4 regions of the Priestia sp. YIM B13490 genome follow, and region 4 is predicted to be linked to each of the others. Evidence: riboswitches for the same ligand, from Rfam matches in the RefSeq annotation. Region 4 holds a riboswitch; each other region holds the start of a gene.
The links. A riboswitch is a leader RNA that binds a small molecule or an ion and turns the genes downstream of it on or off. The one in region 4 is predicted to bind cyclic di-AMP.

Region 1 (4,185 bases), on a different contig from region 4:
AGAAATCAACAAGCACTTGTACGAAGGGAAATTCATTTACAATACGTCTGTAGGTACAAGAGTCAGAACGTTCTGCAGCAATCCTTCAGGACATGTGGTAGTAGAGAATCATTCAGGTATTATGTTAGCAAATGGACACGCATACAAAGATCCGAAGCTTGGAAGTCAAAATACGAACTTTGCGCTGCTTGTTTCTCATAAATTTTCGGATCCATTTGATCAGCCGAACGAATATGCGCACGAAGTATCAAGATTAGCTAATATGCTGTCAAACGGGGGCTTAGTTGTTCAAAAGTATGGAGATATTTTAAAGGGCCGTCGTTCAACAGCGACTCGAATTAAAGAAGGCTTTTTAGAACCAACGTTAAAAGAAGCTGTACCTGGTGACTTGGGCTTAGTGCTTCCTTATAATACGATGAAAAGCTTAATTGAAATGACAGAAGCACTGGATCATGTAACGCCTGGGTTAGCATCTGAACATACGCTATTTTACGGTGTGGAAGCGAAATTTTACTCCGCCCGTCCGAAGTTAAACGATAAGTTTGAAACTGAAATTTCTGGTTTATACGTGGGAGGAGACGGAGCTGGTATTACGCGAGGGCTCGCGCAGGCAAGTGCGTGCGGTGTGTGGGTAGCGCGTGACATTGTTGAAAAATTAAAGAATCGCAAAGCAAGTTCTGAACCTGTTACTGTATAAAAAAAGAGGCCGTCACGGCCTCTTTTTTTTATGTGTTAAATAACGAGAGCGACTAAGTAAAAAGTAAAGAACTTGTACCGCTCCAACTCCGATAGTTTTATATGATAATTACCCGCTCTTTTTTTAAAAGTATGACAGAATCCATCCTTCTATCGTGAACAGAATTAAATACAATAAGGCGAATTGATAATGTCCATTTCTTTGCATCAATAAATTCAGTGAAATTTTAGGGAGGGTATATCAAGCAATACAAGGATAAAATCAACAGTTGAAAAGAGTTATTTTTTGATGAGTAAAATATTTATGAAAGCAATAAAGTACACGGATATTAGAATAATTATGCAAATTTATGAATGGGAGTTAATGAGAAGAAAGTTCACTTTGCAAACTATTTTTTGAATTAATTTTTTATCCATTAGATTGTAAGTCTTGTTAAATAAGTATTTGTGGTTTATTGAAATATAATGTAAAAATTTTAAAATATAACAATTATCAACTTTTTATGATAAAATCATGCATTATTCTTGAATAAAAACTTGACAGAAACATATAAAATGAATTTTAATTAAAGTAACAATTATTATCATGCAAAAATATTAAAGAAAATTATTTGCTTAATCTCTTTTGTTTTATAAGAGAACGGGGGACCCATATTTGTGCGTAATGTACTTGGGGTGAATCTTGAATGAATCAAGTAGGGTAACTCACGTACCCGAATCCGACAGCTAACTCCGTAAGCATTCAGTGAGGGAATAACAGGTCTATGACACCATGATATTCTCATGGTTTTTTGTATAGCTAAAAATATTCCTAAACTATTAATCTGAAAATTTTTAATATATTGTATATTTTGAGTGTTATCGTTCTCAATGCATGGTAAAATAAGTATAGTAGTTAGAATCATTCTAATATAATTTATTTACGGGAGGTAAATCTATGAAGCTATCGACAAAGATCATTATCGCGCTAATTGCTGGTGCTGTTGTAGGAGTGTTAATTAACGCTTTTGCTCCAAGTGCTTTTGCTCCGCTGGACAAGTACTTGTTTACACCGCTTGGCCAAATTTTCTTAAGCTTAATTAAAATGCTTGTTGTACCAATTGTGTTTTTCTCTATCACGTTAGGTGTAGCAGGTTTAGGAGATCCTAAAAAACTAGGAAGAATCGGGGCTAAAACAGTTTCGTACTTCCTAGTGACAACAACCGTTGCTATTGTAATTGGTTTATTATTAGCATTTGTTATTAAACCAGGAACATTTGGATCTTTTGATACAAAAAACGCTTCTTTTGAAGCCGAAAAAGCACCGCCGGTTGGAGAAACATTCTTAAATATGATTCCAGTCAATCCAATTCAAGCGATGGCTGAAGGGAATATGCTTCAACTTATCGTTTTCTCTATCTTTATCGGTTTTGGTATAACGATGCTTGGAAGTAAAACAAAAGGGCTTTACAATTTACTTGAGCAAGGCAATGAATTGATGATGTACCTTGTGAATCTAGTGATGAAGTTTGCTCCTTACGGAACATTTGGGCTTCTTGCAACAGCGGTCGGAAGTCAAGGCTGGCAGGCAATTAAAGCGATGGGGCTGTACATGATTGTAGTCGTGCTCGCACTGTTTATCCATTCAATCGTAACATATGGGGGATCAGTCGCTCTTATGGCCAGACGTAACCCAATTGAATTCTTTAAAGGTTTTGCTCCTGCGATGACAGTTGGATTCAGTACATCAAGCAGTAATGCAACGCTTCCGATTTCAATGAATGTGGCTCAAAAAAATCTTCGTGTCCCGGAGTCCATCAGCAGTTTTGTTCAGCCGTTAGGTGCTACCATTAACATGGATGGAACGGCAATTATGCAAGGTGTAGCGACTATTTTTATTGCACAAGTATACGGCGTTGACCTGTCGCTGGGTGCTCTTGTGACGGTTGTATTGACAGCGGTGCTTGCTAGTATTGGTACAGCAGGTGTGCCTGGAGTTGGTCTCATTATGCTAGCAATGGTATTGAGTTCGGTTGGTCTGCCTGTAGCAGGTATCGGATTGATTATTGGAATTGATCGCTTGCTTGACATGCTTCGTACATCTGTAAATATTACGGGAGACGCTGCGTGTGCCGTTATTGTGGCTGAGTCAGAAGCAAAGCGTATCGATAAATCTGTAACGCAATCAGCTTAATAAGCGTAAAAGCTCTAGCTATATGCTAGGGCTTTTTTTATTGGCAAGAAACTCTTCGTTTCAGCATACAGTTTAATAAGAGTGTATGTTTGAAAGGAGAGTGCGGAAATGAATAAAACTCATGTAATAAAGCCGCTGCTCGACGACGACTACCCAGTTATTTCATATGGAAAAGGAATTTATTTGTACGACCAAGATGGAAAAAGGTACATAGATGCTTCGTCGGGGGCAGTTACAGCAAGTATTGGACACGGCGTAAAAGAAATTATTGATGCGATGACCGATCAGGCACAGAAAGTTGCGTTTGTATATCGGTCGCAGTTTACAAGTGATCCAACAGAAGCCTTAGCTAAGAAACTATGTGAATTAAGCAGCAATCATTTCCAGTGGAGCTTTTTTGTTAACAGCGGGACAGAAGCGACTGAAACGGCTATGAAAACGGCAATTCAGCATTTTCAAGAGCAAGGAAAGCCAACCAAAACAAAGGTTTTGTCACGCTGGATGAGCTATCACGGTATTACAATAGGAGCTCTGTCTATGTCAGGGCACGTTGGAAGACGAAAACGCTTCTCGTCTTTGCTTGAAGATTATCCTTCGGTTTCGCCTCCTTATTGCTATCGGTGTCCATTTCATCAAACCTATCCATCTTGTAATCTTGCTTGTGCACGCGAATTGGAAACAGTTATCAAACGAACCGGCCCTGAACATATTGCTGCTTTTATTACAGAGCCCATTGTAGGAGCAGCCGGAGCAGCGCTTACACCTCCTCCCGGTTATTATGAAGTGATAAGAGAAATTTGCGATAAATATGATGTGTTATGGATTGCGGATGAAGTCATGACTGGAGTTGGGCGTACAGGCGTGATGTTTGCGTATGAGCACTGGGGAGTTAAACCAGACATCATGACGCTTGGAAAAGGAGTGGGAGCAGGATATACACCAATAGCCGTTACGTTAGCTAGCAGCAAAACGATTGAACCTATCATGAACGGATCCAAATTAATTATGAGCGGACATACGCTAAGCGCTAATCCGCTGTCATCCGCTGTAGGGATAGCTGTTTTAACCTATATTGAAAAGCATGATCTTGTTCAAGAAGCAGCGCTGAAAGGAGACTATTTAGTAGGGGAATTGAAGAAGCTTCAACTTCTTTACCCTATCATTGGTGATATACGTGGCAAAGGCTTACTAGTTGGTCTTGAGCTTGTGCAAAATCCAAAGACGAAGGAGCCTTTTTCATCTTCGGAAAATATGACGGCACGCGTAATAAGTAAAGCCCAAAAAAATGGTCTTCTCCTTTATCCTTCACAAGCAGG
Region 2 (4,185 bases), on a different contig from region 4:
TACTATTAAAACCTGCTGTACGTGTCGTTACAGCTTGAAAATAAGATGCCCACACTTTGTCTCCTAATGACAAACTTCCGAGCGTATGTGGATTGCTGTACTCCAAGAAAAAAATAAAAAGCATGGCAACCACGTTAATCGCAAACGTGCTGATGATCATAATTTTCGAATGCAGCGTTAGCTTTTTATAGGATTTTTTTACCCACATATCTGCAAGGACGGTAAACCCTAATCCACCGATAATGAACAAAAAAGAAATCGTTATGTTAATAATGGGATCTCCTACATACTGAACCAGGCTGTCAGATAATAGTCCGAACCCTGCGTTATTAAAAGCCGAAATCGAATGAAACAAGCTAAAGAACAGCCCCTTAGACCATCCGAACTCCGGAACCCAGCGTATCGCTAGAAAGATAAGTGCAACAAACTCAATTAAAAATGAAAAGATAAACAGTCTTTTAACTAGCAGGACAACTCCGCCGATGCTCGTTTGATTTAATGCCTGCTGAACGAGCATACGCTCTTTAAATCCAATTTTTTTACCTAGCATCATAAAAATCAACACGGCAAATGACATAATGCCAAGACCGCCTATTTGAATTAACAGCATAATAATCGTTTGACCAATGACGGTAAAACGCGTACCTGTATCTACGACAGCTAAGCCGGTTACTGTCATCGCGGAAGTAGACGTAAAAAGGGCGTCTACCCACCGGATGGGCTCAGTAGTAGAAACAGGCATCATCAATAGAAGAGCACCTATAATAATTCCTCCGCCAAAAATGGAGACAAGCAGCTGCGGAGGGGTGAGTTTAATGATTTGTTTTTTCATAAGTTAAACTCCTTCTTCTTCAAAACGGTTCAAATCGCGATTATGTCCGATAACAATTAGCATATCTCCTTGTTCAATTATTTCATGCGCGGTAGGCGAAATCACCATTTCCCCGTCTTTTCGCTGAAAGCCGATAATGTTGCAGCCGTACTTGGCACGAATGTTCAAATCAAACAGCGTTTTATTATGAAGTTTCTTAGAGGCCACAATTTCGACAATACTATAATCCTTTGACAGTTCAATGTAATCAATGATCTTTTCTGACACCACGTGATGAGCAATACGCTTAGCAATATCGCGCTCAGGATGAATGACTTTGTCCGCTCCTATTTTCTCCAGCACCTTTTGGTGATACATATTTACTGCTTTTACCCATACTTGCTTAACGCCCATATCTTTTAAAAGCATCGTTGCGAGCACGCTCGCTTCGATATCATCCCCAAACGAAATAAGAGCATGATCAACATTGCGAATACCTAGCCCCTTTAAGCTAGCTTCATCAATTGCATTCGCCTGCACAACATATGTAGCTGAGTTGCTAAATTTATTTACTACCTCCTGATTGCGGTCAATAGCGAGCACATCCACATCCAGATTAGCAAACTCTTCAACCAAACTGCCTCCAAAACGACCTAATCCCAATACAGCAAACTGTTTTTTCATAATGTATTTATTCCTTTCTTCAACTGCTGTGTGTTCTCTTAGCTTATACTTTTTCTAAAAAATTACATCTTTTTCTTAAAAAAAGCGCAAAAAAACACAGGAAGGCTCCTGTGTTTTTTCACACTCTTCCCCCTCAAAACGCTTGCGAAGTTAGCTGTCGGGTTCGGGTTTTAAGAGTAACCCTACCTTTTTAAGGATTCACCCCGGAGCACAATATGTGCGTAAATAATGGGTCCTCCGCTCCGTAATGGATTAAGCGATTTTTATTCAAATGTCTATGATCTATTTTTTAGAATAATCGATTCGATTCATGATACATTTCACTTCACGAAAGCTATCTTACTCCTGTGGATTTTGTCTGTCAAGATATTTTTAGGGAAGACCTCACTTGCCCTGCAAGCTGCAAAAATCGTATAAATCTAAACTGACAATCATTTTGTGAAATTGATCAAATAAATTAATAACAGCTAAAAGCTCTAACAGCTGCGTATCACTGTAAAATTTCTTTAATTGATTCATATCAGCATCCGTCAACTCCTTTGGACGCACCCGGTATACATCAATAAATCGAAACAGCAGGCGATCTTTTTCTTCCAGCTCTTTTTCTCTTAACACTTTTTGATTAAGCGTCTCATCGCCTACATATGACATGCTCATACACGTCTCACAGCCGTTAACACCTGCTAGATAAAGCCTTATTTTTTCCTTAGTCTCTTTTTCTACTATATCGCTGTTCCAAAGCGTGTCGTAAAGCTCATCATACAATCTTTTTACATGCGGAATTAAATTCAATGCTTTTTCAAAATTTGTTCCCTCTTCGTTTGCTAACAAAACTCTTGCCATTTTTCACTCACTCCTTTTTAATTATTATAGTAAGAAAAATGGAAATTTCAGATTACATATAAAACATCTTATCGACTATTACTAATCAAATGAAACGTTAATGAGAAAGAAGGTTTTCAATTGAAAATTGATGAAATTGATTTATCGATTTTGCAGGCGCTGCAGCAAAACAGCCGCCTTTCCTTACGAGAGCTAGGAAAACAAATTAATTTGTCTCCTCCTTCGGTGGCAGAGCGAGTAAGGCAGCTAGAGAGCTTTGGCGTTATAAAAGGGTATACGATTGATATTGATTATGAAAAGCTGCATTTGCCCGTGTCGTGTTTTATTGAAGTAACGATGAAAAACGGAGAGCACGAGCGTTTTAAACGATTTATTTCTCAGTATCCCTACGCTTTATTCTGTGAACGCATCGCCGGGCAAGCCTGCTTTATTACAAAGCTTCAGCTTCCTCACCTGCACATACTCGAACAATTTATTAACGAAATTACACCTTATGCCAAAACGATTTCACACATCGCCCTTTCTCACGTAGAGATGGCTCCTGCATTATTGAGTCATTTAAAAGATGAAAAGTGATTGAAACGTAACGAAAAAATCCGAACGAATCATCGTTCGGATCTTCTTTCCATTACACTACTTTTGTCCCAGCCTCTTTTATTCGTCCAACAGCATAAAAAATAACCCTCCAAAGCTGGAGGGTATAAATTTTCCGAATAATGAAAGTTTTACAACTTCATTTTATCAGGTGCCGGCATTTCTGTCTACTTAAAAATGTAAAAGAGCTCTCTATTAATAGAAAGCTCTTTTACCTGCTTGTTTTTTGAAAACAATCAATCTATATAAAAGGAAACTACCTAAGGCTGAACGTCACGTGAAACCTTGGCAGTTGATCCTGGATATACCGGTTGATATGATTCAAAACAAGTTCTTTCATCATTTCTTCTTTGACTTCTGATTCCGTTTTTTTATCTTTTTGTTTTAAAATAAGAATATAATAAACTTTACCCATTTTAATGGGCTCACTACTCTCTCCGATGTGCTGTTTTTTTAAAACATCTATAAAAGAAGGAGATAGACTTGAAAGCTTTAGATTATCAGCATTCTCTATTTTGCTCACTGTCTGGAATTCAGCATATTTTTTTTGAACGTCCTGAAGCGATGTTCCCTTTTGCAGTTCAGCCGCAGCGGCAGCGGCATCATGTAAAGTGGAAAAAGCCAGCTGCGTAAAAGATACGCGCGTTAGATCGTTTTCAATACGTTTATAGTAAGCAGTTAGTTCATCAGACGTAATTTGTTTGCGGAAATATTCTTCTAATTTAAACTGATTCGTTAGCTGGTTGGTTACATCACTGGAACGAATATTTAACACTTCATAACCTTGTTTTCTTGTATCCTCGTCATATGAGCGTTTAATTTGCTTCCACATATCCTCAACTTGTTTTTGTACTTTATCGCTTGTCTTTAGATGGGAAATTAAGATTTTTTGCATAACAAGCTGCCGCAATAACTCTTTGCGGTAGCTTGTATCATTTAGAGGAGCATCTGGATTTAAGAACCCTTCAACGGCTAAAAAACGGTTGAATTCAGCTCCTGTCACCTTGCCTCCCTCATACGCTTCCAGTTCTTTGGTAGAAGATAGCTGACTAATTTCTACAGAAGGAAACATCGTGTTTGAATGCTTCCCTCCGCAGCCGGTTAAAAATCCGAACGCTGTTAATACTGCTAGCAGCAGCTTTAACGGTGTTGAACTCATCCATTGTTATCCTGCTGTTCTGAAAGCTTCAGAGAAATAGTTTGTTTTTTTCCATTTCGATACACGTCTAATTTTACCGTGTCTCCTACTTTAC
Region 3 (4,185 bases), on a different contig from region 4:
TAAAGCGAAAGCAATCCCTTTAATAATGGAAATAATGGTATTCACTATAGCGGCCATCATGGCCGATTTATTTCCCTTTCGCAACAATTTAATTAATTCACTCATACAATCCCTCCGTTTGCGCCTTTGATGAGATTCGATTACGGTTAGTGTATGTGAATTTAAAAATTAAAAACCTCCAACATACAAGTTGGAGGTTTTTAGTCATGTTTCATTATTTTTTAAAACGGTACGGTACAGTTGTAACAATTACATTTTTACGGTAAAGCAAATGTGCTTTTAACAGCAGACTGGACTGATTGTGAAGAATATTTTGCCAGCTTTTTTTCGTAATGAATTGCGGAATAACGACCGTAATGGCCATGTTATTTTCCCGGGCTTTTTCCTCAGCCATATCGATGAATCGAAACAGCGGCCGCACTAAGCTGCGGTATTGAGAATGAAACGTAACAATACGAATATCAGGCTGCCACTTCTCCCACTTCTCTTCCATTCTCTTTTCGCTTTCTCTATCAAAGGCCACATGCACTGCAATAACGGTATCGCCAATCGTTCTTGCATAATTTAATGAATTTTCTACTACCTTTGTCATTCCTGCTACAGGAACAATGACCACACTTCCTTCAAGCTTTCCAATCTTTTCTCCTTGCTTAATGCGAAGCTGCTCTCCTACCGCTTCATAATGCGTATGAATGCGATGAAAAATATAGACAATAACCGGTAAGAAAATGAGCACGGACCATACTTGTGAAAACTTCGTTGTAAACAAAATAATTAGCACAGTTAAGGTAATGAGGGCACCAATTAAGTTAATGGTTAGCTTCCCTTGCCAGCCGGCCGGCTTTTCTCTAAGCCATTTGACAATCATGCCTGTTTGAGAAAGCGTAAATGGAATAAACACCCCGACTGCATAAAGAGGAATTAATTGTTCAGTCGCTCCTTTAAAAGCTACAATTAAGACAATAGAAGCAATTCCAAGGGTCACAATTCCATTTGAATAGCCTAGTCGATCGCCACGAATTTGAAACATTCTTGGCATGTATTTATCAGACGATAAGTTGACAGCCAGCAAAGGGAAAGCTGAAAAGCCCGTATTCGCCGCTAGCACTAGAATTAGAGCTGTTGTGCCTTGAATAAAATAATAAAATCCATTTCGTCCAAACACACTCGATGCAATTTGTGATACAACCGTTTCATCTGCTTTTGGAGAAATGCCAAGCCAATAAGCTAAAAACGTGATGCCAGAAAATAAAACGGCTAAAATACCGCCCATCAGCATTAATGTATGAACAGCATTTTTTGCACCTGGCTCTTTAAAGTTAGGCACTGCATTTGAAATAGCTTCTACACCTGTTAATGCTGAACAGCCTGACGAAAAAGCTTTTAATAATAAAAACAAACTAATACCTGGCACTACTGTACCGAGAGAGGGATGCAGCTCAGGTGAAACTTGACCTGTCGCTATTTTAAACAAGCCTACCGCTATTAACAAAATAAGAGCAATAACAAATAAATAAACCGGATAAGCTAATACGGAAGCGGATTCTGTTACACCACGTAAATTTAAGACGGTAATAAAAATCACCAGCAAACACGCAATTACTACATTGTAATGATGCAGCGTTGGAAAAGCCGAAGTTAAGGCATCCGTTCCTGCTGAAACACTCACAGCAACTGTTAAAATATAATCCACCAACAGTGATCCTCCAGCGATAAGTCCAGGATTTTCTCCTAAATTGGTTTTCGAAACAATATAAGCTCCTCCGCCTTGCGGATACGCATAAATAATTTGGCGATATGAAAGAATTAAAGCCGTGAGCAGAACCAATACCCCAAGCGCAATTGGAATCGAATACCAATAGGCAAGGACGCCGACTGTTGCAAGTACAATCAAAATTTGTTCTGTTCCATAAGCCACTGAAGATAAGGCATCTGATGATAAAATAGCCAGCGCTTTAAGCTTACTAAGCTTTTGATCGCCTAACTCTTTTGTTTTAAGCGGCTTTCCAATCAATAATCGTTTGAGAACTGAATAGTTCACGTAATTTCCCTCCGATGATTGCTTAGCTACTATTTACTGTCGTTGCTAAGCTCCGTTACAAGTTCACGAATAAGTGATATTATCCCTTAAAAATACCTTTTTATGTTAAAAAAGCGCACAAAAAAAACACTAAGGGTTCTCAGCGTTTTTACACAGCTTAAACCTCCTCTCCAAAACGCTTATGGGGTTAGCTGTCGGATTCGGGCTATGAGAGTAGCCCTACCTTTAAAAAAGGATTCACCCCAAGTGACAATGCACAAATTTGGGTCCCCCACTTCTGACGAATTAAGCGATAACAGGTCAATATAATTTTCGGTTAAAGGGTATGATCGATAACATGTTTCTTTCATAACTATCCTTTGTTCTTAGATAATATACTCCCGTACAAATGGTTTGTAAAGCATTATTTTACGCAAACCATAAAATAGTGCTTAAGGCGCTTTTAACAGAAAAACAAAAGGTCTTCTGCCCGCTTACAGAAGACCTTTTTGCTTTAACTTTTTGCTTTTAAAACGGCTGCTAGCTTGTTTTTCGTTTGAGGACCATAAATGCCATCCACATCATAAGGAAGATACACAAGCTGAAAACGTCTGACTGCATCTTTCGTTTGAACTCCATATATTCCGTCTACTGAACCTACTTTAAAATTCACCGCGTTTAATGCTTTTTGAAGCTGCTTCACGGCTTCTCCAGAATCACCTTGTTTTAAAATTCCATTTGGAAGTGGATATTGTTCCGAAGGTGGAGTTGGGGACGGTGTTGGAGATGGGTTTGGTGAAGTCCCTGAAGGAATAACAATTGTTTTTCCAACCTGTAGTGTTAAAGGATCAGAAAGCCCTGTATTCGCTTCTTGAAGCGCTTGTACTGTTATGTTGTACTTCTGTGCAATACTGTAAAGCGTATCTCCTTGCTTGATCGTATACGTTTTTGTACCTGGTTCAGAAGGTGATGGATTCGGAGTTGGTGTTGGATTGGGGTTTGGAACTGCACGACGAGGTAAATTTAAATATACGGCAATTCCTTTTGCATACGATTCACCCATGCTTTTTAAAAAAGCTTCGTTTTGGAGAAGTGCTGCATCGGTGCGGTTATCAATAAAGGCTATTTCAGTTAGTACTGCGGGCATATTTGTTAAGCGAAGCACCGCATAATTGGCTGATTTTCGACCGCGATTCGGATGATTATACGACAGCAGCGTTGGCTGTACTTGGCCGTGGACAATTGATTGAAACGTTTTACTGGCATTGCTAGCGCTTCTATAAACATAATCTTCATATCCTGTTCCTCCACCGGCATTTACGTGAATAGACATAAATACATCTGCTCCCCACGAATTAGCTTGAGAAGCGCGCTGAGATAACGATAAAAAAGTATCTGTGGTACGAGTGGTTTTAATCGTAAAGTCACTGTAGGTGCTATTTAAATAGCTTATTAAATATTGTTGAATTTTTAAAACTAAGTTTTTTTCATACAGTCCGTTCGCTCCAACTGCTCCTGCATCTGCCCCACCATGTCCTGCATCTAGATAGATTTTTTTCATATTACTTGTCCCTCCTTATTGTTAACATATGTATAGGGGCAAAAAGTGCTACGTATACTAGCCTACTAAGTAGAAATTTACTAAAAAAAGAACCGCTACTCAAAGGCAGCGGTTTATTCTGCGTTGTAGACAGAATATTAAATAGGGATAGCTCTCAAGGAGTGACAGCTATATGCAGAGTGTTGATTCGTTGATTAAATGATAATAATTATCATTTTCATTTGAAGTATACACTAAAAGGAAAGTTTTGTCTATTCTATTATGAGAACGGGCCTATTTAAAAAGCAGAACGCCTATAACAATGAGAATAATCCAAATTGGAATGCTGATTAATATGCCTATTACTAAACCTTTAAAAAAATTTCCTTCTTGCATTTTCATTCCATTCCTCTCCAACAGTATTTTCTAATGATACTACGACTGGCTGAAAATTCTTTGAAGTTATACTGAAGTGCAGAGTGAACACATAAACAATCTCTCTATCTGTTATACACTACTTTTACATATAGATTCAATGAGACAAAAAGCTTATCCTTTTTAATTCTTATAACCAAATTCTTTCCTGTATCTAACAAAACCATAAAAAAGCCTCCTGTAAATTGTA
Region 4 (4,185 bases):
ATGTTGGGTATGTTCTTTCTGACGTATTAAGTTAGTACCACTCATCGTATTTGAAACTAAGTTTGTGAATCACTCTTTAATTATTTTATATGCCTTATGATTTTAAAGGAGAGTGCTTTAATGGGAGATAATTTTATATATAAAGGAAATAATCATTTTATTATCATTGGTTGGAATGAACGAGTTAGAACCCTTTTTACTTACCTTGAAGAGTCTTTGTTTCTAAATGAAATCGTCCTGATTGATAATACACTAGAAACACCTTCAGTCTTATCTCAGTATGTCTATTTTATTAAGGGAGATCCAACAGATTCACAGACATTAGTAAAGGCAAACATAAAGTACGCAACAACAATACTTATAACAGCTAATGCACACCAAACAGAGGAGGAAGCTGATTTACAATCTCTCATATCGCTTATAGCTAGTAAAGGGCAGAATCCTTCCATTTACAGTGTTGTTGAAATTTTAACTTCTAAACAGATTGTAAATGCAAGGCATGCAGGTGCTGATCAAATCATTCACAGAAGTTTACCAATAAGTCATCTTATGTACGATAAATTATTCAGTAAAGAAATGCTTAATTAAGCTGATGTAGTGTCGGTTATTCTAAATGTCATCTGTTTTTCTTAATATAAGATGAATGATCGAATTAAACCCCTTTTCATACATATGAAAAGGGGTTTGCTTTTTTATTTCTTAAATTTATAAGGCAATGTTGTCACAATGACATTTTTTCGATAAAGAAGGTGTGCCCTTAGTAATAAACTTGACTGGTTATGCAATGCGTTATGCCAGCTTTTTCTTGTGATAAATTGCGGAATTAACACGGTGACAGCCATATGACTATCATCAGCTCGCTCTTCTACACGATCAATAAAGCGTAAAAGAGGTCCAACTAAGCTTCGATATTGTGAGTAGAATGTAACTAAGCGTATATCAGGATATCTTTCGTTCCATATCTCTTCCATTCTCTTTTCACTTTCACGGTCAAATGCCACATGGACCGCAATTACTGTGTCTCCAATAATTTTTGCATAGTTAATGGAATTCTCAACAGCCCTTGTTAAGCCTGCGACTGGTATAATGACTACATTTCCTTCTAATGCTAATGCTTCTTTATCTCCTGGCATAATACGAAGTTGCTTTCCTACCTCTTCATAATGGTTCTTAATACGGTGGAATACATAGACGATAAGAGGTAAGAAGATTAAAACAGCCCATACTTGTGAGAATTTTGTTGTAAAGAAAATAATCAGTACCGTGAAACTAATAAAAGCTCCAATAAAATTGGTCACTAATTTTCCCTGCCAGCCAGCTGGCTTTTCTTTTAACCATTTAACAATCATCCCCGTTTGGGATAATGTAAATGGAATAAATACGCCAACAGCATATAAAGGAATTAACCGTTCTGTATTACCGTGAAACGCTATGATAAGCAAGATAGAGGCAATTCCAAGGGTCACAATTCCATTTGAATAGCCCAAACGATCACCACGTATCGTAAACATACGCGGGATATACTTATCTACAGCTAAGTTAACAGCCAGTAAAGGAAAAGCTGAAAAGCCTGTATTGGCAGCCAAAACTAAAATTAAAGCTGTTGTACCTTGAACAAAATAATAGAAACCATTTCGTCCCAACACTTGGGAAGCAAGCTGCGAAACCACCGTCTCCTCTGCTTTAGGTGCAATTCCAAACCAATAAGCCAAGAACATGACACCTGAGAATAAAATTGCTAAAATAATACCCATTGCAACAAGCGTACGTACCGCATTTCTTGCAGCTGGTTGTCTAAAGTTGGTTACAGCATTTGAAATAGCTTCTACGCCTGTAAGGGCTGAACATCCTGATGAAAAAGCTCGTAGTAGTAAAAATAAGCTAATTCCTGGCACTGCAGTTCCAATAGCCGGATGAACGTCAGGAGAGACCTGCCCAGTGGCTACTTTCCATATGCCTACTCCTATTAAAAGAACCAATGCAAGAACAAATAAATACACAGGGTAGGCTAAAGCCGAAGCTGATTCTGTTACCCCTCTTAGGTTTAAAATCATAATAAGAATAACTAATAAACAAGCAATAATGACCTTATAATCATGTAAAACAGGAAAAGCCGACGTTAATGCATCTGTTCCAGATGAAATACTTACAGATACGGTTAAAATATAATCTACTAACAGAGACCCACCAGCAATAAGCCCTGCATTCTCTCCAAGGTTATGTTTAGATACAACATAAGCGCCGCCACCTTCTGGATAGGCATAAATAATTTGTCGGTAAGAAAGGATAAGTGCCGTTAAAAGGATAAGTACACCAATACCGATAGGTATTGAATACCAAAATGCTATCATCCCAATTGTGGCAAGCACAATTAAGACTTGTTCTGGGCCGTACGCCACGGATGAAAGTGCATCGGATGAAAGAATAGCTAATGCCTTGACCTTATTTAGCTTTTGTTCACCTAACTCTTTTGATTTAAGTGGCCTCCCAATTAATAAACGTTTTAGGGATGAATAACTCATCTAAACTCCTCCTGAAACCTTTGCCATTTACCTATATTAGTTTACTCTCATCATTCCCTATCTCAGAAAAAAACACAAAAAAGAACACTAAGGTTCTGCTTAGTGTTCTTTTCAGGAAAAATAAAAGCAAACCTTCTCTCCAAACGCTGATGAGGTTAGCTGTCGGGTTCGGGCCTTTAGAGTAGCCCTACCTTCTTTTAGAAGGATTCACCCCAAGTGCAAGTGCACACAAAAATGTGTCCCCCATTCCTTAGTGGATTAAGCGATAAAAGGTATGAAAATAGCAAGATCATATATGTATGCTAGGTACTATACGCCTGAATTTTACATTTGTAAAGAGCAGTTTCAACTAAAATTAATTTTCATATAATTTGTTTTTTTCTTTTATGTAGATAAATAAATTTTGATATCTTGAGCAAACTACTCAAGATTCATTAAAGAATCAAAAATCCGACATGATTAAAGAAAAATCTACCTCCATCTTGCAAAGGTAGGTTTTTCTTTTTTAGCTGTATACTCTATACAAAGTTAGTTAACATAATACCTCTTTCCGGAAGTGAGCCAGCAAAAGAACCTTTACAGGTGAATTGCGCCCTTTTATTGAATAGAAATTTTCTTCGAATATTTTTACTTCAGTAATGTATATTTCAGTAAAGGCTTTTTATAAAATGTCACTTACTTATTTGTTACCGAGTTGTTCTGCCAAACCGATTAGAAGTCCTTCGATTCCACGAATGTAGCAGAGCCGATACGAGTCCTCGTACTGAACCACTTCGCCAACGAGCTGAGCACCATACTTAGTGAGTCTCGATACCATTTCGTCAATGTCTTCAACGGTAAACATGACGCGTAGATAACCGAGGGCGTTTACAGGAGCAGTCCGGTGATCTGATATAGTAGGTGGGGTGAGAAATCGCGAGAGTTCAAGTCGGCTGTGGCCATCTGGGGTAACCATCATAGCAATCTCTACGCACTGAGAACCCAATCCGGTTACGCGACCAGCCCATTCACCTTCGACAGTGGCTCGCCCTTCGAGGTTCAAGCCAATCTCCTCAAAGAAAAAAATTGCGTCATCAAGGGATTCTACAACGATGCTGACATTGTCCATTCTTAGTAAGTTGTTTTTTGCCATAGTTTTATCTCCTTATGTGTAAAAATTTATTATCTGACCATCTTCATAATTATTCTATTAAAAAGTTTCAAATCCCTTTCAAACAAAAAACACCTTGTCACAATATAGGGAAATGTGAAACTAGATTTTCGGATATGTCATATAATATCTCGTTAACGAACAACATTTCATAAACCTCTTAAACCTTCTACTATTGGAATATTTGCCAACCTTATTTCGTGAATGCCATCATGTTTAAATAGTTTCAAAAATTCGATACCATAGTTGCTATTCGGTAAAACAACTTCGCCTTCCCCACAAAATATTTCTACCTGTCACTAGGCCATATTTGTTGTATATTGTATATACATTGTAGAAAAGGAACGATTTTGTCGTCTCTTAGAGTAAATGATAAAACTTTAATAATACAAGAAATATTTTAGTATTTACTTAACTGACAATAAAACTTACGTAAGGTTATTTTCTGAAAACAGAGTCGATCACAACATTTATTTTTAAAGATATATGTATATAAATCTACAAATCTGTCTA

Region 1: linked by a shared signal. The riboswitch ahead of ACFX4R_RS00485 (dicarboxylate/amino acid:cation symporter) and the one ahead of ACFX4R_RS24130 (APC family permease) in region 4 are both predicted to bind cyclic di-AMP.
Region 2: linked by a shared signal. The riboswitch ahead of ACFX4R_RS01145 (potassium channel family protein) and the one ahead of ACFX4R_RS24130 (APC family permease) in region 4 are both predicted to bind cyclic di-AMP.
Region 3: linked by a shared signal. The riboswitch ahead of ACFX4R_RS00205 (APC family permease) and the one ahead of ACFX4R_RS24130 (APC family permease) in region 4 are both predicted to bind cyclic di-AMP.

Annotation. Positions count from the first base shown of each region.
Region 1 covers NZ_JBHZOT010000001.1:100,988-105,172, forward strand. Annotated here, with positions in the region: gene ACFX4R_RS00480 (NAD(P)/FAD-dependent oxidoreductase) at 1-697, shown strand, start outside; cyclic di-AMP (ydaO/yuaA leader) riboswitch at 1,299-1,453, shown strand; gene ACFX4R_RS00485 (dicarboxylate/amino acid:cation symporter) at 1,634-2,869, shown strand; gene ACFX4R_RS00490 (aspartate aminotransferase family protein) at 2,978-4,185, shown strand, end outside.
Region 2 covers NZ_JBHZOT010000001.1:224,283-228,467, reverse strand. Annotated here, with positions in the region: gene ACFX4R_RS01150 (TrkH family potassium uptake protein) at 1-832, opposite strand, end outside; gene ACFX4R_RS01145 (potassium channel family protein) at 836-1,495, opposite strand; cyclic di-AMP (ydaO/yuaA leader) riboswitch at 1,620-1,764, opposite strand; gene ACFX4R_RS01140 (carboxymuconolactone decarboxylase family protein) at 1,880-2,338, opposite strand; gene ACFX4R_RS01135 (Lrp/AsnC family transcriptional regulator) at 2,459-2,914, shown strand; gene ACFX4R_RS01130 (peptidyl-prolyl cis-trans isomerase) at 3,189-4,091, opposite strand; gene ACFX4R_RS01125 (S1C family serine protease) at 4,088-4,185, opposite strand, start outside.
Region 3 covers NZ_JBHZOT010000001.1:43,744-47,928, reverse strand. Annotated here, with positions in the region: gene ACFX4R_RS00210 (cation diffusion facilitator family transporter) at 1-105, opposite strand, end outside; gene ACFX4R_RS00205 (APC family permease) at 215-2,041, opposite strand; cyclic di-AMP (ydaO/yuaA leader) riboswitch at 2,203-2,343, opposite strand; gene ACFX4R_RS00200 (N-acetylmuramoyl-L-alanine amidase) at 2,535-3,581, opposite strand.
Region 4 covers NZ_JBHZOT010000012.1:4,554-8,738, reverse strand. Annotated here, with positions in the region: gene ACFX4R_RS24135 (NAD-binding protein) at 121-588, shown strand; gene ACFX4R_RS24130 (APC family permease) at 693-2,522, opposite strand; cyclic di-AMP (ydaO/yuaA leader) riboswitch at 2,653-2,797, opposite strand; gene ACFX4R_RS24125 (VOC family protein) at 3,202-3,654, opposite strand.